DNA from 2 places in the Pantoea sp. CFCC18179 genome. Region 1 is predicted to be linked to the other one. Evidence: predicted binding sites of a transcription regulator. Region 1 holds the regulator's gene; the other holds the start of a gene.
What was found. The regulator Fur, encoded in region 1, represses iron uptake genes when iron is present. The targets are predictions, from matches to a motif close to ATAATAATGAGAACNACTATCAA.
Positions count from the first base shown of each region.

Region 2: the regulator Fur is predicted to act here: its motif matches at 2,451-2,473, upstream of ACPUC7_RS09410 (TonB-dependent siderophore receptor).

Region 1 is NZ_JBNBPM010000005.1:133,296-148,675, reverse strand. Features, by position in the region: gene glnS (glutamine--tRNA ligase) at 1-1,371, shown strand, start outside; gene ACPUC7_RS11995 (hypothetical protein) at 1,607-2,002, shown strand; gene fur (ferric iron uptake transcriptional regulator) at 2,062-2,511, opposite strand; gene fldA (flavodoxin FldA) at 2,866-3,396, opposite strand; gene ybfE (LexA regulated protein) at 3,533-3,808, opposite strand; gene ybfF (esterase) at 3,974-4,738, opposite strand; gene seqA (replication initiation negative regulator SeqA) at 4,987-5,526, shown strand; gene pgm (phosphoglucomutase (alpha-D-glucose-1,6-bisphosphate-dependent)) at 5,551-7,191, shown strand; gene kdpE (two-component system response regulator KdpE) at 7,231-7,905, opposite strand; gene ACPUC7_RS11955 (YbfA family protein) at 8,153-8,353, shown strand; gene ACPUC7_RS11950 (YbgA family protein) at 8,494-9,450, shown strand; gene phrB (deoxyribodipyrimidine photo-lyase) at 9,462-10,889, shown strand; gene ACPUC7_RS11940 (type 2 GTP cyclohydrolase I) at 10,908-11,651, shown strand; gene pxpB (5-oxoprolinase subunit PxpB) at 11,833-12,489, shown strand; gene pxpC (5-oxoprolinase subunit PxpC) at 12,483-13,415, shown strand; gene pxpA (5-oxoprolinase subunit PxpA) at 13,405-14,142, shown strand; gene ACPUC7_RS11920 (DUF969 domain-containing protein) at 14,199-14,927, shown strand; gene ACPUC7_RS11915 (DUF979 domain-containing protein) at 14,927-15,380, shown strand, end outside.
Region 2 is NZ_JBNBPM010000003.1:381,224-396,603, reverse strand. Features, by position in the region: gene ACPUC7_RS09420 (ABC transporter substrate-binding protein) at 1-666, opposite strand, end outside; gene ACPUC7_RS09415 (glycoside hydrolase family 5 protein) at 977-2,185, opposite strand; gene ACPUC7_RS09410 (TonB-dependent siderophore receptor) at 2,530-4,695, shown strand; gene ACPUC7_RS09405 (alpha/beta fold hydrolase) at 4,731-5,645, opposite strand; gene ACPUC7_RS09400 (TetR/AcrR family transcriptional regulator) at 5,697-6,305, opposite strand; gene ACPUC7_RS09395 (DMT family transporter) at 6,430-7,347, shown strand; gene ACPUC7_RS09390 (KGG domain-containing protein) at 7,465-7,617, shown strand; gene ACPUC7_RS09385 (SDR family oxidoreductase) at 7,844-8,740, shown strand; gene ACPUC7_RS09380 (fimbrial protein) at 8,775-9,323, opposite strand; gene ACPUC7_RS09375 (LysR family transcriptional regulator) at 9,487-10,395, opposite strand; gene ACPUC7_RS09370 (SDR family NAD(P)-dependent oxidoreductase) at 10,526-11,272, shown strand; gene ACPUC7_RS09365 (ROK family protein) at 11,334-12,506, opposite strand; gene ACPUC7_RS09360 (MFS transporter) at 12,655-13,974, shown strand; gene ACPUC7_RS09355 (GMC family oxidoreductase) at 13,985-15,380, shown strand, end outside.

The sequences.
Region 1 (15,380 bases):
TCCTCAGACTATTTCGATCAACTGTTCAACTATGCGGTTGAGCTGATCAACAAAGGATTGGCTTACGTTGATGAACTGTCTGCTGACGAAATCCGTGAATATCGCGGTTCGTTGACTGCACCGGGCAAAAATAGCCCGTATCGCGATCGCAGCGTGGAAGAGAACTTAGCGCTGTTCCAGAAGATGCGCGATGGCGGCTTCGAAGAAGGTAAAGCCTGCTTGCGTGCCAAAATCGACATGGCTTCCAGCTTTATCGTGATGCGCGATCCGGTGCTGTATCGCATTAAGTTTGCCGATCATCATCAGACGGGCAGCAAATGGTGCATCTATCCGATGTACGATTTCACCCACTGCATTTCGGATGCGATTGAAGGCATTACGCATTCACTGTGCACCTTGGAATTCCAGGACAACCGTCGCCTGTACGATTGGGTGTTGGATAACATCACTATTCCAGTGCATCCGCGCCAGTACGAATTCTCGCGCCTGAATCTGGAATACGCGGTGATGTCTAAGCGTAAACTGACGCAGTTGGTGAGCGAGAAGGTTGTTGAAGGTTGGGACGATCCACGCATGCTGACTGTTTCCGGTCTGCGCCGTCGTGGTTACAGCGCGGCTTCAATCCGTGAATTCTGCCGCCGCATTGGTGTGACCAAGCAGGACAATATCGTTGAGATGGCGTCTTTGGAATCATGCATTCGTGACGATCTCAATGAGAACGCGCCGCGCGCCATGGCGGTAATGGATCCGTTGAAGGTGGTGATTGAAAACCTGCCAGCGGGTCACGAAGAGATCCTCACCATGCCGAATCACCCAAGCAATCCGGAGATGGGCACGCGTGAAGTGCCATTCAGCCGTGAAGTGTGGATTGATCGCGCTGACTTCCGTGAAGAAGCCAACAAACAATACAAACGTTTGGTGCTGGGTAAAGAAGTGCGTCTACGTAATGCCTACGTGATTCGTGCCGAGCGAGTGGCGAAGGATGAAGAAGGCAACATCACCTGCATTTACTGCACCTGTGATGTGGATACCTTGAGCAAGGATCCGGCGGATGGCCGCAAAGTGAAAGGTGTGATCCATTGGGTTTCCGCTATTCATGCACTGCCAGCAGAATTCCGCCTGTACGATCGTCTGTTCAGCGTGCCAAATCCTGGAGCGGCGGAGGACTTCCTCACCACCATCAACCCAGCTTCACTGGAAATCAAGCAGGGCTTCGTTGAGCCAGGTTTGCGTGAAGCTGCGCCAATGGCAGCGTATCAGTTTGAACGCGAAGGCTATTTCTGTTCTGACAGCGTCTACTCGCAGCCATCCAAATTGGTATTCAACCGTACCGTTGGCCTGCGTGATACCTGGGCAAAAATCGGCGATTAATTGTTTTTGTTTCTAGCACCATAAGATAACGAAAGGGCGAGCAATCGCCCTTTTTTATTGCCTGCATTTGGCCTCAAACAACCATTTATGCTGATTCGCTAATAATGTGCTAATTGCCTTTCTTGCGACTATTCTGACTTTAGCAAAATTAATCCATTTGCCAGTGTGAAAAACTTTTTTTCAGGTAGGCTATGCGCTCTCAGACGTTGCTCCGCGGGTTATCGAAGGAAGAAAAATGACAAGTCTCGCTCTGGAAGCCAAACACAGCGTGGTGGTTTTACATCAGCTTATCGAACGTATTTTTAACCAGGCAGAAGGTAGCGATGACAGCATTGATCTGTTTTTATCGCACTTTCATCCCGAATTTAAAATGGTGACGCCGCAAGGCAAACAGATGGACATCCATGAAATGGAAACGCTGTTTCGCCAGTTGCATGGTCAACGCGAAGGGATGCGCATTGCCACCAGCGAGCATGCCATCATTTCGCAGCAAAGCCAGGAAGTGACAATTCAGTATCGTGAATTGCAGATGATGAATGGCGTCAATCAAACTCGCATCTCATTGGCGGTGCTGGATTGCAGCACGCCGATTCCGCGTTGGCGCTATCTGCAAGAAACCTTCGTTGCCTAATTCAGACGTAAAAAAACCGGCTTAAGCGCCGGTTTTTTTATACTGCATAGCACACTCGATTATTTATCGTGGAGCGTATCGTCTTCGCGGCAGTCTCCCAGAGCACAGTGACCATACAAGTACAGGCTGTGGTTGCTGAGCTTGATACCGTGGCGAGTGGCAATTTCACGCTGACGCGTTTCGATTGATTCATCGCTGAATTCGATAACCTTGCCACAATCCAGGCAAATCAGGTGATCGTGATGATGCTGCTGAGTCAGTTCAAATACGGATTTACCGCCTTCGAAGTTATGACGGGTTACGATGCCCGCGTCGTCAAACTGGTTAAGAACGCGATATACCGTTGCCAGGCCAATCTCTTCGCCCATATCGATCAGGCGTTTATACAAATCTTCCGCACTGACGTGATGGGACTCGGGTCCGGGTCCCTGAAGCACTTCCAGAATTTTCAGTCTGGGGAGAGTGACTTTCAGGCCAGCCTTCTTCAATGCGGAGTTGTTGTCAGTCATGCGGATATTGTCCTGTTACTTTGCTAGTCACTTACGGCGCAGGGGCCTTGAATGTTTAGGTCAACGCGCATTCTCATTTGCGTCTCATTATAGAACTCAAGCAGTGAAATGAAAACCAAGGCAACGTCCTTAATCACCATTAGCGGTAAGGATAATGTCTCTAACGTCTTCAAGACGTTTGGTTTTTGGATTCCATTTCACTCAGCCTCATTCTACTGCCAGAGGAATAAGCGGATGACCATTGCGGGTATTCTACAGATTTGCGGGGAAAAGTTAAAAAACCGTAGCTATTATTTTTATAGGAAATTCCGTTGCCCGATGTGAGTCAGCGCCCACATCGGGAAGAGAAGGGAATTAGGCTTCGATAATCTCTTTCAATTGCAATTCGTCAAAGATTTGCTTCACCCACTTCTCAACACGGTCGTTGGTCAACTCTGGCTGACGATCTTCGTCAATCGCCAGGCCGAGGAAGTGTTTGTCATCCGCCAAACCTTTCGACGCTTCGAAATGATAGCCTTCGGTTGGCCAGTGACCGACGATCACCGCGCCGTTTGGCTCAATGATGTCGCGAATGGTGCCCATCGCATCACAGAAGTACTCGGCGTAATCTTCCTGATCGCCACAGCCAAACAGCGCAACCAATTTGCCGTTGAAGTCGATCTCTTCCAGCGTCGGGAAGAAATCATCCCAATCGCACTGCGCTTCGCCGTAATACCAGGTTGGAATGCCCAGCAGCAGGATATCGAAGGCATCGAGATCTTCTTTGGCGCTCTTAGCAATGTCATGCACTTCGGCGACATCTTTACCCAGTTGTTTCTGGATCATTTTTGCAATGTTTTCAGTGTTGCCGGTATCGCTGCCGAAGAAAATGCCTACGATTGCCATGAGTTAGGTAGCCTCTTAAATCCTGAGTGTGGAAGTCAGTCAATTGACTGCACAGATATGCGAATAATAGCAGACCGGGAAAAAGCGCGGAACTTGTAAAGCCACGACATTTGTTCCTGCGTGCGGTCTGCGCGCGTTACGACAGTTTGAGCTGCGCCAGCAGCATTTGTTCAATCAATTCGCTGCGGCTGATGTTTTGCTGGTCGGCCAGCGTGCTCAGCGCATCAACCGCCTCGCTGGACATTTTCAGCTCGACACGACGCAGCCCACGCACTTTATCGCGCTTGAGCTGATTACGTTTGTTGATACGCAATTGTTCATCGCGCGTCAGCGGGCTGGTTTTCGGGCGACCAGGACGCCGCTCGTCTGCGAAGAGATCAAGCGTTGTACGGTCTGTTTGTTCTTTTGCCATGGTTTGTAAAACTGAGTGGGCGCGAACGGCGGAAAGGCGCTGCGCGATTAAAACATTATCGGCCCGACCGCGGCGAAAATATCCGCGGCAAATTTTTAGCGCGACATCATACTCCAGCGCCTTCCCTGACGCCAACCCTAAAGCATAGACAGCAAGCTTTTGCTTTTACAGGTTAAAAAAACGTCGAACCGCGCGCAAAACCGCATCAGGTTTCTCGGCGTGCACCCAATGTCCCGCGCCGCTGATCACATGTGCGTGCGCTTGCGGGAACTGGCGAAGCAGGGCGTCGCGATGCTGATTATCCAGATACGGCGAATCGCCACCGCGAATAAACAACGCCGGATGCGGCCAGGCCGGGACCTCTTGCCAGCCTGAAATGGTGCTGTAGTTGTCCCATAACACCGGTACATTGAAGCGCCATTCGCCATCGGCGAACGATTTCAGGATGAACTGGATTACACCTTCTTCAGCAATATGCTGGCGCATCACTTCAGCGGCTTCACTGCGACGCGTTACGCCCGCCGCGCTCACTGCGCGAATGGCGGCAAAAATTTCATCGTGGCGACGGGTTTGATAATCGACGGGTGCGATATCGATCATTACCATTTTTTCAATGCGTTGCGGGGCAATCGCGCTGAGCGCCATGGCGATCTTGCCGCCCATCGAATGGCCGATCACGCCAGCACGCTCAATATTGTGCGCATCCAGCGTCTCAACGATATCTTGCGCCATGGCGGCGTAATTCATCACTTCACTACGTTCAGATAAACCGTGGTTGCGAACATCAACTTGCAACGTCGGGCGTGCATCGCGCACACCGCGTGCCAGCACGCCAAGGTTATCAAGGCTGCCGAAAAGGCCATGAATTAACAGAATCGGCGTGGCATTTGCGGGAGATTGTTCAGTTTGCAGACGGGCGTTCAAAATCATGGCTAAAGTTCTTACGGTTGTGACCTTGGCTTAGGTTATCATGGATTCACCTGTCCAGCAGTCAGGCCGGTGGGCATTAGGGCATATTCCGACTTTTGCCCGGAAACGTTGCCAACGCTATCGGCTGCCACGGATTTAACTTTATAATCCTTATGTTAGAGCCCGCTCACGTTTTGCACAGCTGAATTTTGCTAAAGCCGTTGCATTAATGCGTGGTTCTGTCATTTGCCAGAATCGTACGGAAAAAGATGAAAACGATTGAAGTTGACGAAGAACTCTACCGTTATATTGCCAGCCACACGCAGCACATTGGTGAAAGCGCCTCTGATATTTTGCGCCGCATGTTGAAGTTCACCGCCGGTCAAAGCGCACCAGCTGCGCCTGCCGTGGGTGCATCAGTGAAAGAAGCACAACCTGCCAGCCGTGAAGCGCGTCCTCAGGATCGCGTGCGTGCGGTGCGTGAACTGCTGCTTTCCGATGAATATGCCGAGCAGAATAAGGCGGTTAACCGCTTCATGCTGGTATTGTCAACGCTCTATCGTCTTGATCCAGCAGCATTTGCTGAAGCCACTGCCTCGTTGCAGGGCCGCACCCGCGTTTACTTTGCGGGTGATGAGCATACGCTGCTGCAAAATGGCACCCATACCAAGCCGAAGCATGTTCCCGGCACGCCGTACTGGGTGATCACCAATACCAATACAGGTCGCAAATGCAGCATGGTGGAACACATCATGTTGGCTATGCAGTTCCCTCAGGAACTGACAGAGAAAGTTCGCGGCACCATTTAACTGAAGCGTCAGGGAGAAGCGCCAATGGCCAATCACCCCCGTGCTGGGCAGCCTGCTCAGCAGAGCGATTTGATTAACGTTGCACAATTAACCTCGCAGTATTACGTCCTGAAGCCCGATGTGGCCAATGCGGATCATGCGGTGAAATTTGGCACTTCAGGCCACCGCGGCAGCGCGGGACGCCAAAGCTTCAACGAACAGCACATTTTGGCGATTGCGCAGGCGATTGCTGAAGAGCGCAAAAAGAATGGCATCACCGGCCCGTGCTACGTTGGTAAAGACACGCACGCGCTGTCTGAACCGGCGATTCTGTCAGTGCTGGAAGTATTGGCGGCGAACGGTGTTGATGTGATTGTGCAGCAGGACAACGGTTACACGCCAACGCCTGCAATCTCAAACGCCATTCTTGAGCACAACAAACGCGGTGGCGCGCAGGCGGACGGCATCGTGATCACGCCTTCGCACAACCCACCGGAAGATGGCGGGATTAAATACAATCCGCCAAACGGTGGTCCAGCAGATACCAACGTGACCAAAGTGGTAGAAGATCGCGCTAACCAACTGATCAAAGGCGAGCTGAAAGACGTGAAACGTCTGCCGCTCGATCAAGCATGGGCGAGCGGCCACATCGTGGAGCAGGATCTTATTCAGCCGTACATTGAAGGTCTGGCGCAGGTGATTGACTTCCCGGCGATTCAGAAAGCTGGCCTGAAAATTGGCGTCGATCCATTAGGCGGTTCAGGTATCGCTTACTGGCAGCGCATCGCTAAACACTACAAACTGGATCTGACCATCGTTAACGATGCCATCGATCAGACTTTCCGCTTCATGCATCTGGATAAAGATGGTGTGGTGCGTATGGACTGCTCATCGGAATGCGCGATGGCCGGTTTGCTGGCCTATAAAGACAAATTCGATCTGGCATTCGGTAACGATCCTGATTACGACCGCCACGGCATTGTTACGCCAGCCGGTTTGATGAATCCGAACCACTATCTGGCTGTCGCGATCAACTACCTGTTCCAGCATCGCCCTCAGTGGGGCAAAGACGTTGCCGTCGGTAAAACGCTGGTATCCAGCGCCATGATCGACCGCGTAGTTAATGACATTGGTCGCAAGCTGGTGGAAGTGCCGGTTGGCTTCAAATGGTTTGTTGATGGCTTGTTCGATGGCAGCTTTGGCTTCGGCGGCGAAGAGAGCGCGGGCGCATCCTTCCTGCGTTTCGATGGCTCAGCCTGGTCAACCGATAAAGACGGCATCATTCTGTGCCTGCTAGCGGCGGAGATCACTGCGGTGACTGGCAAGAATCCTCAGCAGCATTACGACGAATTGGCCGAGCGCTTCGGCGCGCCAAGCTACAACCGTCTGCAAGCACCAGCAACGTCCGCGCAGAAAGCCGCGCTGTCGAAGCTGTCGCCAGAGATGGTCAGTGCTGACACGCTGGCGGGCGATCCGATTACCGCACGTCTGACCGCTGCGCCGGGCAATGGCGCGTCAATCGGTGGTTTGAAAGTGATGACGGAAAACGGCTGGTTTGCTGCGCGTCCTTCAGGCACTGAAGACGCTTACAAAATCTACTGTGAAAGTTTCCTCGGCGCTGAACATCGTCAGCAGATCGAGAAAGAAGCGGTTGAGATTGTTAGTGAAGTGCTGAAAAACGCCTAATCGCACTGCGAACAGAAAAGGCCGCTTAGCGGCCTTTTTTTATGGCATAAAACGATAGCCAATGCCGGTTTCTGTCAGCAAATGGCTGGGCTGAGTGGGATTCGCTTCCAGTTTCTGCCGCAAATGCCCCATGTAGATGCGCAAATAATGGCTGTGTTCGACCGCGTTCGGTCCCCAAACCTGATTAAGTAACTGACGTTGCGTCAGCACTTTTCCTGCATTATTCAGCAGCAAACTCAGCAAGCGAAATTCGGTCGGTGTCAGATGCACTTCTTGTTCATTACGCAGCACACGTCGCGCCGCTAAATCCACACTCACTTCGCCAAACTTCACGATCGGTTCTGGCTGCTCACGTTGATGACGACGCAGCGCCACACGCACGCGCGCCAGCAATTCACCAATGCCAAACGGCTTGGTGAGATAATCATCCGCACCGGCATCCAGCGCATCAATCTTATCCTGCTCATCGCTGCGCGCTGACAGCACAATCACCGGCATGCTGCTCCATTGGCGCACTTCGCGAATAAAATCATTGCCATCACCGTCCGGCAAACCGAGATCGAGGATCACCAAATCCGGCTTTCGCGTGGCGGCTTCAATCAGGCCGCGCTGCAACTGTTCCGCTTCAACAATTTTCAGACCTTCGCTTTCCAGCGCCAGGCGCACGAAACGGCGGATCTCTTTTTCATCTTCAACAATCAAGATGGTGGTCACGCTGCCTCCAGCGGCAAAAAAGTCAACGCACCACTTTAGCAATAAAGCGTCGCGCCGTCCGCGATGATGTTTTTAACCTAACGAGATCTTAGAATTTACATTTATGTAACTAACTTTCATCAGTGCACAAAAAGGTGAAAAAAAGCGCAAAATTAGTGGTCGGATGAGTAGTAAAATTACACAGCCAGGCGTAATATCTGCGGTAGATCACATTTCAACGCAATATTTACCACGAGGGAGGCAAAAGATGTATCAGGCATATCCACTCTATAAAATCGTGCTGCGCCGTGTGCTGGTGGTATTAATCGGTTTGCTGGCGCTGCCAGTGATGTTATTCCGCCAGGATCGCGCACGTTTTTACAGTTATCTGCATCGCGTATGGTGCAAAACCAGCACTAAACCAGTTTGGTTAGCGCAGTCAGAAGCCACGGCTGGCATTCACTGGTAATCGCTTTGCAGCAATAAAAAACCCGGCTACTTCCCATGAAGCGCTGGGTTTTTTATTGCTTCTCGCTTTGGCCCCGCTGTTATCCCCTCTCATTTCAGCTACACTTAAAACCTCTACAAGATTTTTGAGGTTGTACAAGTATGAGCGAGAAAATTCCTGTCGGTATCAGCGCTTGCCTGCTCGGGGATAATGTCCGATTCGATGGCGGCCACAAACGTTTTTCCTTCGCCACAGACGAACTCGTGCCATATGTGCGCTTCGAACCGGTGTGCCCGGAAATGGCAATTGGTTTGCCCACGCCGCGCCCAGCTCTACGCCTGGTGAAAGAGGGCGATGACAACATCCACCTCTGTTTCAGCAAAGACGGCGGTGAAGAAGTCACCGATGAAATGCAGCGCTGGTCAGCCGAGCGCGTCAAATCGCTGCATCATCTGTGCGGTTATATTCTGTGTGCCAAATCGCCTAGCTGCGGCCTGGAACGTGTGCGCGTTTATCAGCCTAAAACCAATGACAATCGTAAAGCCGGCACCGGCATGTTCACCGCATTTCTGCAAAAAGAGCTGCCGTGGCTACCGCTGGAAGAGGATGGTCGGCTGCATGATGACGCCATTCGCGAAAACTTCATGGGCCGCGTGTATGCGCTGCATGAGTTTAATGAGATGTGGCGCAGCGGGTTGTCGCGCCACAAATTGATGGCGTTCCACAGTCGTTACAAACTGCTGCTGCTGTCGCATGCGCAAGATGAATACCGCGAAATGGGGCGTTTTGTGGCGGCGATGGATCAGTGGGATTCGTTGGATGATTACGCTACTGAATATCGCAATCGCCTGATGCATTTAATGTCGCATCAGGCTTCGCGTCGCAATCACACCAATGTGTTAATGCACGTACAAGGATACTTCCGCCCGCAACTGAGCTCGCCGCAGCGTCAGGAATTGGCGCAGTTAATCGATCGCTATCGTCGCGGCGTGCAGCCATTGCTCGCGCCAATCACCATGCTGAAACATTACATGGCGGAGTTCCCGCATCCATGGTTGGCACAGCAGCGCTACTTTGATCCCTATCCAGAAGCGCTGCGTTTGCGCTACGGGCAATAATTCGGAGCTTTATGACCACCCATTTAGTTTGGTTGCGCAATGATTTGCGCGTCAATGACAACATGGCGCTGGCCGCAGCTTGCCGCGACAGTAAAGCCAACATTCTGGCGCTATTTATCGCCACGCCAAAACAGTGGCAGCAACATCATATGTCGCCAAAGCAGGCGGCATTTATTCAACAAAATTTGCGTTTATTGCAGGCATCGCTGGCCGAACGCGGCATTCCATTGCATTACCAACAATGTGATGATTTTGCCGCGTCGGTGGATTTTCTGGCGGAATTTTGTCAGCAGCATCAAGTGGATGAGTTGTATTACAACTATCAGTATGAAATCAACGAACGCGAGCGTGATGCCGCAGCCGAAAAGCGCCTGGATGCGCAAGGTGTGATTTGTCAGGGTTTCGACGACAGCTTGCTGTTGCCGCCCGGTAGCGTCCAAACCGGCAGCAACACCATGTTCAAAGTGTTCACGCCTTTCAGTAAAGCCTTTGTGCGCCGTCTGCATCAAGGCTTGCCGGAGTGCCATCACGCGCCAAAAGCCCGCGCTGATGCGCCGATTCGTATTGCGAAAAAGATTCCTGATTTTGATTATCCCAGCGAACAGTTTGATGAAAGCTGGTTCCCGGTGGGTGAAGAAGCGGCCTTAAAACAGTTGCGCCATTTCGCCAAACAGGCGGTGCAACATTATCCCGATCAGCGTGATTTACCGGCCATCGATGGCACCAGTCGCTTATCGGCGTATCTGGCGATTGGCGTGCTATCGCCGCGTCAGTGTTTGCATCGTATTTTGAAAGAACATCCCGACGCGTTGGACGCGGGTAAAGCGTTTACCTGGCTGAACGAACTGATTTGGCGCGAGTTTTATCGTCATTTGATGGTGGCGTTTCCGGCACTGTGCAAGCATCAGCCGTTTGTTGATTGGACGCGCAACGTGCGCTGGCAAAGTAGCAAAGAGCACTTAACCGCCTGGCAGCAGGGAAAAACCGGTTATCCGATTGTTGATGCAGCGATGCGACAGCTCAACACGCTGGGCTGGATGCACAATCGACTGCGCATGATAACCGCCAGCTTCCTGGTGAAAGATTTGCTAATTGATTGGCGCGAAGGTGAGCGTTATTTCATGCAGCAACTGATCGATGGTGATCTGGCGGCCAACAACGGCGGTTGGCAATGGGCTGCGTCAACGGGCACCGATGCCGCGCCTTATTTCCGTATCTTCAATCCCACCACGCAAGGCGAGCGTTTTGACAAACAAGGCGAGTTCATCCGCCAATGGCTACCGGAACTGAAAGATGTGCCGGACAGTGATATCCATCAACCGCAGGCTTGGGCTGAGAAAAATAATAAGAAACTCGATTATCCCGCGCCAATCGTGGAACATAAGGACGCACGTAAAAAGACACTAGACGCCTTTGAGCGCGCTCGCAGCGCGGCTTGAGGCGGTCAGGGAGCCGTAATGAACAATATCGAATTAGAACAGATCGTTAATCAGCAACTGAACAACAGTGCATTTAGCGACTATGCGCCGAATGGTTTGCAGGTGGAAGGCCGCGCCGAGGTGCACACCGTGATTACTGGCGTGACTGCTTGTCAGGCTTTGCTGGATGAAGCAGTAAAACGCAACGCCGATGCGATTTTGGTGCACCATGGTTACTTCTGGAAAAGTGAAGCGCCGGTGATAAAAGGCATGAAGCGTCAACGTCTGCGCACGCTGTTGGCGAATGACATTAACCTGTACGGCTGGCATTTGCCGCTGGATGCGCATCCGCAGTTGGGCAATAACGCACAACTGGCACGCCTGTTTGATATTGATGTTAAAGGTGAAATTCAGCCGCTGGTGCCGTGGGGCGAGTTGGCCGAACCGCTGAGCGGCGCAGCGTTTGCGCAGAAGATTGCCCAGCGTTTAGGCCGCACGCCGCTGCATTGCGGTGATAATGCGCCGGCGCTGATTAAACGCGTTGCCTGGTGCAGCGGCGGTGGTCAGGGCTTTATCGATAGCGCAGCTGCATTTGGCGTTGATGCCTTTATTACCGGTGAAGTCTCTGAACAAACCATTCATAGCGCGCGCGAACAAGGTCTGCACTTCTTTGCTGCCGGACATCATGCGACCGAGCGCGGCGGTATCAAAGCGTTGGGCGAATGGTTGGCAGCCCAGCATGGTCTTGATGTGACTTTTATCGATATCGATAATCCCGCTTAATTACACTTCACTCACGCCCTTAACCTGCGTTAAGGGCGCAAATCTATTGACACATCTCTGTCACTTTCGCATAACTTATTGCCTTTACGCATAAGCGTCACATTTGATCGCCATGAATGGCGTTCCTACGACACAGGCAAAACGCGGATGCGCGCCTGTGTTCATGACCAGGAGGTGGTTTTTGCAACGAGCACGTTGTTATCTGCTAGGTGAACGCGCAGTGGTGCTGGAACTGGAGCCGCCGGTTTCGTTGGCCAGCCAGCAGCGTATCTGGGGATTGTGCCAGCGACTGCAACACAATGAGCAGGTTGAGGAAGTGATTCCAGGCATGAATAACCTGACTTTACTGTTGCGCGATCCGCAGTTGAAGGCGCTGGACGCGATTGAACGCCTGCAACAATGGTGGGAAGAGAGCGAAGCCCAATTGCCTGAATCCCGTCGGGTAGAAATCCCGGTGGTGTACGGTGGCGCAGGCGGACCGGATTTGTCCGTGGTGGCCGATCGCGCCAGCATGACGCCACAGCAAGTGGTGGAACTGCACAGCAGCATCGATTACGTGGTCTATTTTATCGGCTTCCAGCCGGGATTCCCGTATCTCGGTGGCCTGGATGAGCGTTTGCATACGCCGCGCCGCGCCGAACCGCGCGTGTTGGTGCCGAGTGGTTCAGTTGGCATTGGCGGCAGTCAAACTGGCATTTATCCGCTGGCGGCCCCTGGTGGCTGGCAGTTGATTGGTCACACACCGCTGAGCTTGTTTGATCCGCTACAGCAACCGCCAACCTTGTTACGCCCCGGCGATAGCGTGCGTTTTGTGCCGCAAAAGGAGGGCGTATGTTGAAAATATTACGCGCCGGAATGATGACCTCCATCCAGGATCAAGGCCGCACCGGCTGGCGACAATTTGGTATCAGCGTCGGTGGCGCACTGGATCAACCAGCGATGCGCACCGCCAATATGCTGGTGGGCAATCCGGAGCAGAGCGCGGTGCTGGAAATCGTGCTCGGCCAGTTTAAAGCGCAGTTTACCCGCGACGGTTGGTTTGCCTTGACTGGCGCAGGTTGTAATGCCGATTTGGATGGCAAATCGGTGTGGACCGGCTGGCGTTTGCCGGTGAAAAAAGGGCAAGTGTTGACGCTCGCCACGCCAACGCGCGGCATGCGCAGCTATCTGGCGATAAATGGCGGGTTTGCCGTGCCGGACATGCTCGGTTCCGCCAGCACCGATCTCAAAGCGGCATTTGGCGGCTGGCAGGGACGTAAATTGCAGGATGGCGACCCATTACCGTTGGGCGAGCCAACGCATGATTTCAAAGACAAAGCCGGTGTACGCCAGTTGTTGTGGGGCAACCGCATCCGCGCTTTAGCTGGCCCGGAATACAACGAATTTACCCGTGAAGCGCAGCAAGGTTTCTGGCGCAGTCCGTGGAAACTCAGCCCGCAAAGTAATCGTATGGGTTATCGCTTGCAGGGACGCCAATTGTCGCGCGATGCGACACGCGATCTGCTATCGCACGGTTTGGTGCCGGGCGTGGTGCAAGTGCCACCGAACGGTCAACCAATTGTGTTGATGGCGGATGCGCAAACCACCGGCGGCTATCCGCGCATCGCCTGCATCATCGAAGCCGATCTTTATCATCTGGCGCAAATCCGCCTTGGCGAACCGATTCACTTTATCCACTGCACGTTGGAAGAGGCGCTGCATGCCAAGCAGCATCAGCAACGCTCATTCGACCAAATCGCCTGGGGATTAGCACATGAAGATTGATCTTAACGCCGATCTTGGAGAAGGCAGCGCCAGCGATCAGGAACTGCTGACGCTGGTTAGTTCAGCCAACATCGCCTGCGGTTTTCACGCTGGCGATGCGCAAACCATGCTGCAATCGGTGCGCTGGGCAAAAGCCTCTGGCGTAGCGATTGGCGCGCATCCGAGTTTTCCCGATCGTGAAAACTTTGGCCGCACCGCGATGCAACTGCCGCCAGAAACAGTGTATGCACAGATGATCTACCAAATTGGCGCGCTGAAAAGTATCGCCGAAAGCGAAGGGGAACGATTAGTCCACGTCAAACCGCATGGCATGTTGTACAACCAGGCGGCGGGCGATGCGCAATTGGCAGATGCGATTGCGCGCGCGGTCAAAGCCGTGGATAGCGGATTGATTTTAGTCGGCTTGGCGGGCAGCGCATCAATTGCGGCAGCGGCACATCACGGTTTGCGCACGCGCGAAGAGGTGTTTGCCGATCGTGGCTATCTGCCAAACGGCGCGTTGGTGCCACGCAGCCAGCCGCAGGCGATGATTGAAGATGCCAATTTAGCGCTGGTACAAACCTTAGCGATGGTGCAGCAGCGCCAGGTGCAGAGCATCAGCGGCGAATGGGTAAACGTCAACGCCGAAACCGTGTGTTTACATGGCGACGGCGCACACGCGCTGCAATTTGCCCGCACGCTGCGCGCCGCTTTTGCGACACATCAGATTGCGGTCACCAGCGCATAACAATTGAATGATTGCCCGGCACTTGGCCGGGCTTTTTCTATCTCACGAGGGTAAATATGGACAACGTGGTAAATCTCTGGCCGCTGCTGGGTATCGCCGCCATTATTCTGGGTTTTGTACTGCGCTTTAACCCGGTTCTGGTGGTGATTGTGGCGGGCTTCGTCACCGGATTGGCGGCACATCTGCCGCTGACCGACATTCTGGAAAAACTCGGCTCAGGCTTCCTTAACACCCGCAATCTGCCGCTGATTCTGTTGCTGCCGCTGGCGGTTATCGGCTTGCTGGAGCGCCACGGTTTGAAAGAACGCGCACAGAGCTGGATCGCCCAAATCAAAACCGCCACCGCTGGCCGTTTGCTGATCGTCTATCTGTTTGTGCGTGAAGCCACGGCGGCGCTGGGCTTAACCAGCCTCGGCGGACATCCGCAAATGGTGCGCCCATTGCTGGCCCCGATGGCGGAAGGTGCCACGGAAAACCGTTACGGCGAGGTGCCGCCGGAAGTGCGTCATCGTCTGCGCGCCATGTCGGCTGCGACAGACAATGTCGGTTTGTTCTTTGGTGAAGATATCTTTGTCGCGTTTGGCGCGATCATCTTTATGCACAACTTTATGCAGGAATCAGCGGGTATCAGTACCGAACCGCTGCATATCGCGCTGTGGGGCATTCCGACTGCGCTTTGTGCTTTCCTGATCCATTCGGCGCGATTGGTGCGTCTTGATCGTCAATTAGCGCGTGAATTGGGTGCCATCAATCAGCAGGCGTTGAACGCTAAGGGTGGCAAATAATGTTCCAGCAACAATATTTGATGTGGTTGGCAGGCGTGATCCTGCTGATTGTCGCGCTGCTTTCATGGCGTGACAGCACCAACCCGCGCCGTTTTACCACCGGTTTGTTCTGGGCGCTGTATGGTCTGATTTTCCTGATTGGCGATGGCGCCTATCAGCTGATGGGACAGTGGGCGGGCGATGCTGACGTTGGGCGTCGTTGGTTACATATCGGTGTCGGGATCGCCGTGGTGTTGATGGCGCTAATCGCCGGTTTCGGCGGCGTGCGTTTAGGCAGCTACCATCAACGCAGCGATGAGCAGAAGCAGGAAAGCGCCAAACGTCTGCATAACAAACTGTTCTTGCCAGCGCTGGCGATTCCGCTGGTGACGGTAATCGGCGTGCTGGCGTTTAATCACATCCCAGGTTTGCAGGAAAAGGTGTTTGGTCCGGGCAATCACTCCACCTTAGTGA
Region 2 (15,380 bases), on a different contig from region 1:
ACCTTCGTATGGACCCAGGAACATCGGCACGCGACCGCTCACCACCGCTTGCACGCCAGCAGGACGATCCGGGAACACTGACACTTTGATCGGTTTGTTACCGGCAGCTTCACATGCTTTGCTGGCTTCTTCCAAACGCGTTACCTGCGTGGTGCCGGAACCCGCACCGACTTCTTTGCCACACACATCAGAAAGGTTTTTGAACGGCGCGATGTTGGCATCTTTGCGCGAGATAATGCCGAGCAAGCTGGCATCGTAGTAACCGACGAAGTCGATGATTTTGGCGCGCGTTGGCGTGGCGTTGATGTTAGACAGCGCGACGTCATAACGACCGGTTTTTAAGCCAGGAATGATGTTGTCGAAACCGCCGGTGTCGCGCCATTGAACCTGGATTCCCAGGCGCTCGCCCACGGCATTCATGATATCGATTTCACGTCCCGCCAGAGTTTTGTTGTCTTCTTTATAGAAGGTGGTTGGCGGCGTGTTGGGATTGGTTCCGGCCACGATGTAACCACGCTTGACCACATCCGCTGGCAGCAAACTTTTCAGCGCAGGATCGGCCTGCACGTGTAACGAGCTGTCGGTTGGCACGGATTGATCGGCGGCGAACGCGGTGTGGGCACTCAATGCGAGCGCTAAAAGAGTCATGCCTTTGGCGAGTTTCACTGGAACCTTTCTCCTGATTTATAAAAAATTTCCCGGCAGGGAAAAGGCGTTGAGGTAGCGATGGTTTTGTCTCCTGTCTCACCCGTTGGCGGCAGGAATTGTCATCCTCAAGACGTCCCAAAGACATTCTCTTTGAATGAGTGCAACGATCACAAATGCGAAAAAAACATATCTATTGCCGAAATTCGGCAATAGATATCAAAGCCATATCGGCAAGGGATTGCCGCGCCAGTAAAGACGCGGAATTAAGCGAGGATTTCAGATTTTGCCACTGAATCAATGGCCTGCTTTTGCCGTAGGAAACGCACAATTAGTTATGAGTCATCGCGGATTTGTCTAAGCGTTTGCGGATAGGCTCGAACTCTTTGGTGGCATTACGCGGAATGGTGTCAGGCAGATTTTGCTCCGCCGCCTGCCAGTAACGCCACGCCACTTTTTTATTGCCCAACTCGTAATCCATGCCGTCCCAACTGTCTTCGCGGAAACTGTAAAACGCCCAGTGCGCTTGCTGTTTGTCCAATACCTTCAGCACATCTTCAAGATATTGCGTGCAGCCTTTTAGGGTGCGTACACAACCAAATTCCCCCACCACCATTTGATGCTTGTCGATACCTTTTTCCGCTGCCCAGTTAAAGGGCAACGTTAAATAAGCGGCCACCCGCGCCGCATCCCAACGCTGCATCTGATGGGCATAAGGCACCATGCCGGGATAATTCCACGGTTTTTGCCGTTTAGCATTGGGCGCGCTGGTGGCTTCATAGGGTTCATACATATGCACGCTATAAAGAATGTGCGGATCGCTGAGCGCCTGCGGCCAATAGCTAAATGCATCGGCGGCGGCGTACCAGCCGCTATCTACCATAATTGGTGTTGCGGGATCGACTTCTCTAATCGCGGCAATAATCGTGCGATAAAAAGCAGATAAATCTCGCGCGCTGCCTTGATTACGCTGATACCAGGCTTGCATTAATTCAGGCGTCGCGTGTTCTGCCAGATCGCTATTTTTTTCCGGTGCCGGCTCATTAATGATGTTGTAGGCGGCGATGGCAGGATGATCTTTCAAGATGCTGGCCAAATCGTGCCAGTAGCGCGCGCTTTGTTGCCAATATTGTTTGTCTTGCCATAAGCGATCATCAAACTTGCCGCCGTTATTTTGCGACCAGCGCATTCCGGGCAACGATAAAGGAGTGATAACCACTTTGAGACCGGCGGCTTGAGCGTTATCCAGCACCTGCTTTAATGTGGCGACATCCTCCGCCACCAAACCTTGATAATGATCCGCACTGCCTAATAAGAAATCACGCTGCTGCTTCGGCCACTTATCCCATGATAATCGCACCCAACTCGCGCCGTAATCATGTAACGCTTTGAAATACGCTTCGTTGGGCGGCAAACGGTTAAAACTGTTGCCGCCATGCTGCGGTTGCTGCCAGAAATCCATCTTTTCGGCCGCATTTGTCGGCCCCGCCATGAGCAGGATGCTCAGCACAAATGTAAAGGTTTGTATGATATAGCGCACATTTTCTCCTTAATTTATTTTCCATCCGTATCACTGTTTTCAGCGATGGCGAGCAGCATAAAGCAAATAAAGATAATTACCGTGCGTAACCTTTATTTTTATCATTATGATTTAATTCAAAATATGTCACCCTTTCGCCATAAAACCGTCTCAATAATCTGCATTTCAACCGCGTTAGAATAACCCTACTTTCAGCACACCTTTCCATTATAAATCAGCACAATCATGGAGAGATTGTGGAGACGACCTTCGCCACTTATATACAATGATAATTGTTATCATTATCATGCGCATTTACTTACAATTGTTAACCTAACAGGGAGAAACCTTAAGTGAATGTAACTATGCGTGGCAAAAAGCGTCCAATAGCGCTTTTTTTAGCGGGAATGCTAACGTCGCCAGCCTTTGCTGCGGAAACCACTGAAAAACTGGCGGATGACGAATCGATGATTGTCACCGCCGAGCAGGAACTGAAGCAGCAACCAGGCGTATCGACCATCACAGCGGAAGACATCAAGAAAAATCCCCCTGTTAACGATCTCGCCGACATCATCCGTAAAATGCCCGGCGTGAACCTTACCGGCAACGGCGCCAGCGGCAGTCGTGGTAATAACCGTCAAATTGATATTCGTGGCATGGGCCCGGAAAACACCTTAGTGATGATCGATGGCGTGCCGGTTTCATCGCGAAATTCGGTGCGTTATAGCTGGCGCGGCGAGCGTGATTCTCGTGGCGATACCAACTGGGTGCCCGCGGAAATGGTTGAACGCATTGAAGTCATTCGTGGTCCAGCCGCGGCACGTTACGGTTCTGGCGCGGCTGGCGGCGTGGTAAACATCATCACCAAACGCCCGACTAACGACTGGCACGGATCGCTGTCGCTGTACACCAGCCAGCCGGAAAACAGCAAAGAAGGCGACACGCGCCGCGCCAACTTCAATCTCAGCGGTCCGCTGGCCGGCGATGCGCTCACCATGCGTATGTATGGCAACATTAACCGCACCGATGCCGACGCCTTTGATATCAACACCGCAGAAAACGGTTCTTATGCCGCTGGCCGTGAAGGCGTGCGCAATAAAGACATTAATACCGTGCTGTCGTGGAAAATCACCCCGCTGCAAATTGTCGATTTCTCCTACGGCTATAGCCGCCAAGGCAACATCTATGCCGGTGATACGCAAAACAGCAACAGCAACGCCAGCACCGACGGTTTAGTCGAATCGCTGTACGGCGATGAAACCAACCGCCTCTATCGCCAAACCTACGGCATCACTCACAACGGTATTTGGGATTGGGGCACCTCGAAGCTCAACTTCAACTACGAAAAAACCAATAATACTCGCTTACAGGAAGGCACTGCCGGTCGTACCGAAGGGATGATTAACAGCGAAACCTACGCTACCAGCCGCTTAGAAAGTTATCGTGCGGGCGGCGAAATCAACTTCCCGCTGCAATTGCTGGTCGATCAAACCGTCACGCTGGGCGCGGAGTGGAATCGCGATGAGTTGAACGATCCGGCTTCAATGCTATCGGCTAGCGCGACCGGCGTGAATTTGCCGGGCAGTTCGGGCGATCCGAGTGAACGCAGCAGCAAAAACAGCGCTAGCCTGAGTTCGCTCTATTTCGAGGACAACATCGCCGCCACCGACAGCACAGAAATCATTCCGGGCCTGCGCTTTGATTATCACGATGAGTTTGGTGCTAACTGGAGCCCAAGCCTGAATATCTCGCAAGGTTTGGGCGAATATTTCACTTTGAAGGCCGGTATCGCTCGCGCCTTCAAAGCGCCGAACTTGTATCAATCGACGCCAGGCTATTTGCTGACCACACGCGGCAACGGTTGCCCGATTGGCTTAACGCAATGTTATTTATTAGGGAATGACAATCTCGATCCTGAAGTCAGCGTCAATAAAGAAGTCGGATTGGAATTCACCCATACGGGCTATGTCGCGGGCATCACCTATTTCCGTAACGATTACAAAAACAAAATCGTTTCCGGCACCGATCCGATCTACACCAACGGCAGCTATAACGTGCTGCGCTGGGAAAATGGCGGCAAGGCGATTGTTGAAGGTTTAGAAGGCAATCTGACCATTCCTTTGATTACCGATACGCTGGAATGGCGATCCAACGCCACGTATATGTTCCGTTCGGAGAGCAAGAAAACCGGTAATCCGCTGTCAGTGATTCCAGAATTCACCATCAACTCGCAGTTGGAGTGGCAAGCCACGCAGGATCTGAGCGCTAACATCAACTGGACGCAATACGGTCGCCAGAAGCCGCGCCAAAATGCTGAAACCAATATCGATCAAACCAACATGACGTCGCGTGAAATCAGCCCGTATTCGGTGTTTGGTCTGAATGTGAATTACGACATCACAAAAAATCTGCGCGCTAATGCCGGTATCAATAACCTGTTTGATAAACGCATTTATCGCGAGAATTCCGGTGCTTCAACCTATAACGAGCCGGGTCGTGCCTATTATGCTGGCGTGACAATGTCGTTTTAATCTGATGTTTTGGCGCACTTCGGTGCGCCAGTTAATTAGTGAAAGAACTCAGCTAGCGCTTCAGCCAGCGTCTGCGGTTGCTCATCGGGGATGAAGTGGCCGCAGTGCGCGATCGTAATTCCGGTGACATCGTCAGCAAATTTGCGCAGCGGCTCCGCCATATCCGGAATCGAGCCTTGATCGGCGCTCACCGCCAGCAACGGCAGTTGCAGCTTGCTGAAATCTTTTTGCAATTGTTGATTCTGCCTGGCCGAATGCATGACATCACGATATGGCGCTAATCCTGCGCGCAACGCGCCGTTTTGTTGCAATAAGCGCAGATATTCCGCCATCTCTTCTTCGCCAAACACCATTGGACTGACCGCTTTGCGTTTAAGGAACCATTCGAGATATATCGCTTCGCGCCCTTCAATTAACGTTTCAGGCAAATCCGGCAATAAATGGAAGGCAAAATGCCAGGTTTTCCACGCTTTATCCGGCGTCGCAGGCAAAGCTTCCGGCAACGTGACGCCGGGAATACCCGCATCCAGCAGCGCCAGCTTCTTCACCTGATGGCGATATAACGTGGCATACGGCCAGGCAACCCACGCGCCGACATCGTGTGCGGCAAGATAATAGCGATCCAGCTTCAATTGCTGCATCAATCCTTGCACTTTCTCTGCCAGCGATATGGTGTCGTAGCCGCTGATCGGTTTGTCGGAGTCGCCCTGGCCGGGCAAATCGGGCGCGATGATAAAGTAGCGATCGGCCAACAACGCCATCACCTTGCGCCACGCAAACCAACTTTGCGGAAAACCGGCCAGCAGCAGTAAGGTTTCGCCGTTGCGATTACCGCCGCTGACATAATGCATACGCACGCCATCAACCGTGGCGTACTGATGGGTAAAACCTTCGAGCTGATCTACTGCTTGCGACCAACGTGGCGCGTCTTTCAAAGCTGATGCGGTCATTTTGTTCTCCAGTCATTTAGGAAATGATCACTTCCTAATTAAGTAAAATTTTTAATCGAGCAAGGTTAATACAGTGGCGATCAGAGAATCTTGCTGCGGCAGATTTTGCATTTTGCCTGCCACGCGCATGCCCAAAACCATGCAAAGCAACACGCCGCTTAACGGCTGAATATCATGGCGCGGGTTAATCGATCCGTCTTGCTGCCCTTGTTCGATTAACGCGACGATGGCATGCAGATTGCGCTGCAATGCGCGGCGCACCAACTCCGCCAACTCGCTATCCAGCACCTGCAATTCAATCGCGCTGCCGACCACTAAACAACCGCGCCGCCCTTCTACATCACTCGCCGATTCCAAATAAAAACGCAGCAGTTCAGCGATGCGCGCACGCGCGTCAGGTTGCTGCTCTAATCGCTGACGTAGCACCTCATTACGCAATGAGGTGTAACGCGCAAACACTTGCAAAAATAAGCCACGTTTATCACTGAAGGCTTTATAGATACTTCCCGCCGTCAATTCCATCGCCGCACTGAGATCGCTGATGGACGCGCCGTGATAACCTTTTTCCCGGAACACCAGCATGGCACGATCCAAGGCAATGTCGGTATCAAACTGGCGTGGACGTCCACGCTCACGCGTTACATTGAGTGGTTGCGCCATAACAGCACCATTAAGGAAATGATCGATTCCTAAATGATAGCCGCGAATTGCGGGGAAAGGCAACGCTATAAATGATCTGATTTGTTATGCTGCTGACAAATTTTTGTTAACTATTGTGGAACCTATGAGAACAGCGGATTTGTTGCGACTGCTAATATTGGCAGCGATTTGGGGTGCCAGTTTTCTGTTTATGCGCATTGCGGTGCCCGCGTTAGGTGCGGTGAATACTGCATTTTTGCGCGTATTTTGCGGCATGTTGGGCTTGTTGATCATCATGGCGATCATGCGTATTCCGCGCCGTTTTGATGGCAAGTTAGGCTGGGCCATGTTGCTCGGCGTCATCAATTCCGCCATTCCATTTCTGATGTATTGCCTGGCCGCACGCGTTTTGCCGGCGGGTTATTCAGCCATCCTCAATGCTACCACGCCATTAATGGGCGTGATTATTGGTGCAGCCTTCTTCGACGATAAATTAACGGTGAACAAAGTGCTTGGCATGATCGCTGGATTCAGCGGCATTATCGTCATCAGCACCACCGGTGAAGCGCACTTTTCCAGCACCTTGATCTTGGGAATTTTGGCCTGTTTAGTCGCCACCGCCTGTTACGGTGTGGCGGGTTTTCTGACCAAACGCTGGATTGGCGCACGCGGCGGGCTGGATGCCACCAAAGTAGCCTTCGGTAGCCAGCTTGGTGCATCGGTGTTCTTGCTGCCATTCTTTGCCTTCAGCGCACCGCAAACACTCGCTGCAAACTGGCAAATTCCCGAAGTGTGGGTGTGCATTTTGGCGATTGGATTTATTTGCACCGCGCTGGCCTACATTCTTTACTTCCGCCTGCTGGCCGATATCGGCCCACTGCGCACCTTAACCGTCACTTTTATGATCCCGCCGTTCGGCATTTTATGGGGCTGGTTAGTGCTGGATGAGCAAATTAACCAGGGATTTATTAGCGGTTCATTATTGATCGTCTGCGCTGTTTGGTTGGTAACCAGCAAAGGATTGGGTAAAACTGCGGTAATAAATAATCAGACCAATAAATAATCGCTCGCGCTGCGCTTGTGATTAATTGGAAGCTAACTAACCTTAATCTTGCAGCATGGGCATGGCGTTGAAGCAATTATTTCCGCCATGCAGTAACAACTCACAAGAGGATGTTTTATGGCTGAGCATAGAGGCGGTTCCGGTAATTTCGCTGACGATAAAAAGAAAGCGTCTGAAGCCGGTAAAAAAGGCGGACAAAGTAGCGGCGGGAGCTTTAAAGACAATCCCGAAAAAGCATCTGAAGCCGGTAAGAAAGGCGGTAAAAAGTAACTGCATCAATGGCTTTGATTGTATGAGCCGCCAGGGCAAGGATGCCCACTCAACATCCCTTCATTCCATCCCATCCTCTCCTATTAATTACTGACATTAACTAAATTTTATTGCTTAAATTTCGTTACCGCTTCGTCTTAATAAAACGCTTTGTAGGTTTTCAACGTGACAATTATCACATTTATGCCAGGCTTAAATTAATCACTTTCATCACAAGGAGAAATTTATGACTGCACCAACCAACAATAAAAGCTTAATTATTGAAGAATATCCGGTACCGCCTTTTAAACAACAAACACAACCGATACCGGGTTTAGCCAGCAAAATGGAACCGCGTCCCGATCACGGTGAAACCAGCTATCAGGGCAGCGGCAAATTGACCGGACGTAAAGCGCTGATCACCGGCGGTGATTCTGGGATTGGTCGCGCCGTAGCCATCGCTTACGCACGTGAAGGTGCTGATGTGGCAATTAACTATCTGCCAGAAGAGGAATCTGATGCCGCTGAGGTGGTGCAATTAATCGAGGCCGAAGGTCGTAAAGCGGTGGCGATTCCGGGCGATATTCGTTCTGAATCCTTCTGCAAACAGCTGGTGCATCAAGCCGCTGAGCGATTAGGCGGGCTGGATATTCTGGTTAACAACGCAGGACGCCAGCAGTTCAATGAATCGATTCGCACCCTTTCGACCGAAGATTTTGACGCTACTTTTAAAACCAACGTTTACGCGATGTTTTGGATCACCAAAGCGGCGCTGGATTATCTGCCAGCGGGTTCATCGATCATCAACACTTCTTCCGTGCAGGCATATAAACCCAGCGAGATTTTGCTGGACTATGCGCAGACCAAAGCAGCGATTGTTGCTTTCACCAAGTCGCTGGCGAAACAGTTGGGTAAAGAGAAGATTCGCGTCAATGCGGTAGCGCCCGGCCCCTATTGGACCGCATTGCAGGTAAGTGGCGGACAACCGCAGGAGAAAGTACAGCATTTTGGCGAGGATGCGCCGTTAGGACGTCCGGGACAACCGGCTGAAATCGCCTCGTTGTATGTGACGTTCGCGCAGTTGGATAACAGCTTCACTTCTGGTCAGGTTTGGTGTTCTGACGGCGGTACAGGAACGTTATGATTTTCCAGGTGCGCAATAATGCGCACCCTACAATTTACTTGTACATAAGTGAGTAGACGACGCTGCTGTTAACTAAGCCTGGCGTGGTTGCGCCTTCGGCGTAATATTGCACGGCGTAAACCAGAGCCGTACTGCCTTTAATCAGCACAAATCTGGTATTGCTTACCTGGTTTTGATTACCCACCTGAATGGGTGCGCTATTGTTTGGAACATCCAGTAATTGCAAGCTGACATTAGTAGCGCCGGTGAGGTTGGTGTTTTTTAAACGGCCTGTCAAAGCATTAACTGTCTGACCCGCCTCGAAAAATGCTGCAACGGCGCCTAATGAGCCCGCGCAGTTACTCAGCGTCATGCCAAATCGTTGCTGACCTGCTGTTTGACCAGAGCTTTGCAACAAACTGGTTTGTACAGTAGGCAATACTATTGTCGCATCAGGACCTTGGCCACCGATGTTGATGTCACAAGTATTTTGCGTCAGCTCACCGTTAAACGTTACTGTTCCGGTTGATGCGGCCTGTGATGTCGCGCTCAACAGTAGTGCTAAAGCTGAAGCAGCGAACAACGATTGAGTCGATTTACGCACCGAATGTCTTCCATATTGTTTATGTAATGTGGGAACGAATCGGTTCCCATCTGATCACATGAATAATATGTCGCGTTGTGAATCACGAATATCGGAGCGGCGGCGCACAGTTGTAGGCGTTTTGATCGCTTTTTGTCATCCTTGCGCGGGAAGTTTGTAGTCCTTATTCCCCTGCCAATCTTGCAGGAAATACCTCGCGCAACCATTCGATAAACACACGCAATCGCTGCGTGAGATGACGATTCTGTGGATACACCACGTGAAACGGATAGTGAGCCGGTCGCCACGCCGCTAGGATTTCCACTAACTTACCCGCCTGCAAATCCGCTTTCGCCGCGTAGCGAAAGGTTTGAATAATGCCTAATCCCGCCACTGCCGCCGCCAGATGCGCATTGCTTTCATTCACGCCAATGCGATGATCGGTCTTAATTTCCAATTTGTCCTCGCCGCTGGCAAAACGAAACGGGAACGCCCTGCCGCTTTGCGGTGCCAGATAGCTCACCAACCGATGACCGTTTTTCAATTCTTGCGGATAAGCCGGAATGCCGTAGGTTTTAAAATAGCTCGGCGCTGCGCAGGTAATCATCTCGGCATCGCCCAAATGGCGCGCCACCAGCGAGGAATCACTGAGCGGGCCGCCGCGAATCACGCAATCCACGTTGTCACTGATCAGATCCACCGCACGATCTGAAACGCCCAAATCGAGACGGATATCGGGATAATGGGCGATGAAATCGGGCAGCGCCGGAATCAGCACATCACGCGCCGTCGATCCGCCGATATCAATGCGCAGATAGCCGCTCGGCTTGCCGCTCTGCGCGTTGAAAGAGTGATCGATATCTTCCAAATCGCGCACGATGCGCAGCGCTTTTTCGTAATAGTCGCGCCCTTCCGGTGTCACCGTCACGCGTCGCGTGGTGCGTTGCAGCAAGCGAATGCCAAGATGCGCTTCCAATTCCTGCACCAATTTGCTGAGTGTGGCATTGGGCATATCGAGCGAATCCGCGGCACGCGTGAAGTTGCCCGCTTCTACCACGCGCGCAAAGACGCGAATCGCCATTAATTGATCCATTACATTATCCACACACAGAAATAGTCCTTTCGATTTTACACCATTTATTCACAAATGCCGCAGCGCTACATTGCTTGCCATGCACTGCAACGCAGTGATTAAAACCTCAACCATCATTGGAGAAGCAAACATGAACGCATTGAACGGTAAAATCGCATTAGTCACTGGCGGCACCAGCGGCATTGGTTTGGCATCGGCACAAGAGTTGGCGGCGCAAGGCGCGCGGGTATTTATCACCGGTCGTCGTCAGGCCGAATTGGATGCGGCGGTCGCCAGCATTGGCTCACAGGCCAGCGGCATTCGCGCCGATGCTTCAAAACTCAGCGATCTTGATACGGTGTATGCCGAAATCGCCAAACAGGCGGGACGTTTGGATATCCTGTTCGCCAACGCTGGCGGCGGTGACATGCTGCCGCTTGGCGCTATCACCGAAGAACATTTCGACCGTATCTTCGGCACCAACGTACGTGGCGTGTTGTTCACGGTGCAAAAAGCGCTGCCATTGCTCAGCGATAAAGCCTCGGTAATCCTCACCTCGTCAACTACGTCGATTCAAGGCACCGCCGGATTCAGCGTCTATAGCGCCAGTAAAGCCGCGGTGCGCAACTTCGCACGTTCCTGGGCGTTGGATGTGAAAGAGCGCGGCATTCGCGTCAATGTGGTCAGCCCCGGTCCGGTGCGCACGCCAGGTTTGGGTGAGTTGGTCAGCGAAGATCAACGTCAGGGATTGTTTGATGCATTAGCCGCGCAAGTACCGCTGGGTCGTCTTGGCGAGCCGGGAGAGATTGGTAAAGTGGTGGCGTTTTTGGCATCAGATGCATCCAGCTTTATCAACGCCACGGAATTGTTTGTCGATGGCGGCATGGCGCAAGTGTGATGTGAAAAGGCGATTTTACGGGCAGGTTCCCGTAGGGTCGCCATTTATGGTGACCGCATTATTACCCTGCACTCGGATCGGCTTCGACATACAAATAACCAATTCCCAACACCTGCTGTGCGCGATCCAACTGACCGAAGTGCACATTGGTGCCTTTGCTTTTCAACGCATCTCGCGGATCGAAAGGATTGAAATCAATCTGGCGCACGATGGCCTGCAACCAGTTTTCGCCAAAAGTACAACTGCGGCCATACAACCAAATCTGATTGATATTCAAGGTATTGAGGAAGTTGTACAAACTCAAGCCAATCGCTTCAGCCGATCGCTCGGCCCACGCGATAATCCAGGGTTCACCGGTTTGCCATGCCGCCAACAGCTGTTTGCTGCTCACCAGCGGCACGTCGAGTAATTGCTGCTGCGCCGCCTGTTTCAACGCGCTAAGAGATGCCACGGTTTCGAGACATCCCTGGCGGCCACAGCTGCATCGCACGCCGTTAGGCTCAATAATGGTGTGCCCAATTTGCCCGCTGCCATATAAATTACCGCGAAAGATCTCGCCATTAATCACAAAAGAGGAGCCGATGCCGTAATCAACGTTGATCACGCAGAACTCGCTCAACGCATTACGGCTCAACCACTTCTCGGCCAACGCCAGCATCACGCAATCATTATCGACGCGTACCTCAACGCCGAGCTTCTCTTCCAATAAAAACTTCAGTTGCAGCGGTGTTTTCCACGCGGCTTGCGGCATATGTTGTGACACGCCGGTCACCGGATCGACCTGGCCGTGTACCGCCAGCGCCAGATTGATACGCCGCTTCGGCCACAGTTTGCAGGTTTGTCGCCACACAATCTCAATCTCATCGAGCAATGCCTGTGGCGTCTGCGCCTTGATGCCGATTTGCTGATAACTGCCCTGCGCCACCAACTGCGCATCGGCCAGTTGCAGTTCAATGCTGGTCGGCTTGATGCACAAACACAGCGTCCACGTGCCATCCGACGGCAACTGGAAACTGCCGTTGCTGTTGCCGCGCGCGCTCATCAACGCAGCGGAATGTTGCAGTTTTCCCTCGTCTAACAACGCCTGCAAAATTTTACTCGCCGCCGGAATGGTTAATCCGCTGAGCTGTGCCAAGTGCGATTTGCTTAGCTGTTTATGTCGCCACATCAGCGCCATAAACAGCGCTTTGTTGTATTGGCGCACCTGAACGTTGTTCATGCCAACCGGTTTCATTTTCTCTCCTGCATCACTTTTCACCTCAGTTTACTAAACAGTGTTTACTAACTTCTGTGATGCTCTCGCCATCCTGTGCACGGTCATTGCTCTAGAGTTCGTCCTCATCAAATAACAATAACCCTCATCACCTCGAAGAGAACTTACAATGACAACATCACCTGCAAAACATCCGTGGCTGATCCGCCTCGGCATTCCACCGGCGCTGGCTTGGGGCTACGTCGCTGTGCTGTTATTCATGATTGGCGATGGCGTGGAATCCAACTATCTCGCGCCCTATTTGCATCAAAACGGTTTCTCACTGAATATCGCCGCTGCGGTCATCGCCTTTTATGGCGTCACCGTGACGCTCGGTTCGTGGCTGGCGGGTTCGCTTTCTACGTTGATTGGTCCACGCAAAGTGATGCTGGCGGGCGGCCTGATTTGGATCGTGTTTGAAATATTGTTTCTCGCCATTGCGCTGCCCTCGCACAGCGTGTTGCTGCTGGCGTTGACTTACGGTTTGCGCGGCATTGCTTACCCGATGTTTGCCTATGCTTTTTTGGTGTGGATTCAAGCGGCAGCTCCCGCCGATATGCGCGGATCTGCCACCGGCTGGTTCTGGCTGGCGTTTACCGGCGGATTACCGACGTTGGGTTCGTTGGTGGCAATCTTCTCCATCCAGCTGATTGGCGAATACGCCACCTTCTGGCTGTCGTTAGGTTTGGTGGCGTTGGGATTGCTGGTGATGTTGATTGCGCTGAAAGAGCGCAGCGGCTATCAATCGCTGCTGGACGATCAACATCGCCAACAAGGTGTTGCGCGCACGCTGATGGGCGGCATCGATATCCTGTGGCGTGAACCGCGCATCGCCGCAGCGGCAGTGGTACGCATCATCAACACCACGCCGTACTTTGGCTTCTTCATCTTCCTGCCGGGCTTTTTCACCGAACAAATCGGCTTTACGCAAACCGAATATCTCAGCCTGATCACCATCATGGGATTAGTGGGGATGAGCTTTAACCCGATTGTCGGCAAAATCAGCGACCGCATCGGCTGGCGCAAAGTGCTAACGGTATTTGGCGGGCTCGGTTCAGGCATCTCAATGCTGTTGATGTATTTCGTGCCGCAGTGGAGCCACGGCAGCTTTGTGCTCAGCGTGATCTGCGCCTGTTTGTACGGCATCACCTTGTGCGGCTACGTTCCGGCGGCAGCGCTGTTCTCTTCACTGTGCCAGCCGAAAGATAAAGGCAACGCGATGGCGATTTACTGCTTCGCCGCCGGACTTTCCACCTTCTTCGGACCGGCGTTATATGGCGCTTTCAACGCGCTGTTCGGCACCTCCGGCGTGATTTGGGGCTATGCGCTGCTTTATTTAATTAGTGCCATCGTCTCCTGGTGCTTCCTGCTCAGTCCGCTCGATCCGGGTGAACAACACAATCCCGAGGCGCAGCGTCTGCGTCGTTTAGATTCCGTTACTTCAGAGTAAAGAGTGAATAATGAAAGAGTTTGATTACATTGTGGTCGGCGGTGGCAGCGCGGGCTGTATCGTCGCCGCCAGGCTGGTCAAAGAGGGCAACGCGCGCGTGCTGCTGTTGGAAGCCGGTCGCGATGAATATCATCCGGTGCTGAAAATGCCAGCGGGATACATGAAGTTCCTCGCCAGCGATAAGTTTCTCACCATGCATCAAACCGAACCGCAACCGCAGCTGAATGGACGCGGCGTGATTGTGCCGCAGGCGAAAGTGCTGGGCGGCGGATCAACGGTGAATGCGATGGTGTATATGCGCGGACATCGTCAGGATTACGCCGACTGGAACAGCGCGCTCAACCATCAAGGCATCGACTGGTCGTGGGATGCGCTGCTGCCGCACTTCACCGCCATCGAAGATAACGATCATCTCGGCGCGCCCGATCACGGGGTTGGCGGGCCGATGAAAGTGTCTCATCTTGGCCACTTCAGTCCGCTGAGCCGTGCCTACGTCAAAACCATGCAGGGTTTGGGCATTCCCTACACGCCGGATTTCAACACCGGCAATCCGTTTGGCGTCGGATTTATGCAGCACACCATCAATGGGCAAACGCGCCAGCGCTGTAGCGTAGTGGATGCGTTTATCAATCCGCTGCGCGAGGATGCGCGTTTGACGATTGCCACCGGCGCACAGGTTGAAGAAATTCTGTTCGAAGGTGCTAACGCCGTCGGCGTGCGTTACCTCCAGGATGGGCATCCGCAACAAGCGCGGGCGCGCAAAGAAGTGATCCTTGCTGCCGGAGCGTATCAAACGCCGAAGCTGCTGATGCTTTCCGGCATCGGCCCACAGGAACAACTTAAGCAACATGGCATCGCATTGCGTCAGCATTTACCGGGCGTGGGCAAGAATTTGCAGGATCATTACGAAGTGCCGGTGGTCGCCAGCACCAACGGCGCGTTTGGCTATTACGGGCAGGATCGTGGCTGGCCGATGATCAAAGCGGGTTTGCAGTACATGCTGTTCAAAACCGGGCCAGTCACCACCACCGGCGTCGAAACCTGCGCCTTCTTTGATCCGCTGGATTTGAACGCCACGCCAACCATTCAAATGTTCTGCGTGCCGACGGTGTATCTCGATCGCGATGTGATGGGTGCCGATCCCGGCCACGGCGTCACGGTTAACGCATTGTTGTTGCGACCCAAAGCCACCGGCGAAGTGACGCTGCGTGACAAAAACGCCAGCAGCTTGCCGATTATCGACACGCAAATCTTCGGTCATCCCGACGATTTAGCGCGCACGCTGGCGGGTTTCCGTTTTGCGCGCAGCGTGATCGCCGCCGCGCCGATTCAGGAAATGGTGCAACAAGAGATCTTTCCCGGCGCAGAAATCACCTCAGATGAAGCCATTACCGAGCACTGTAAAC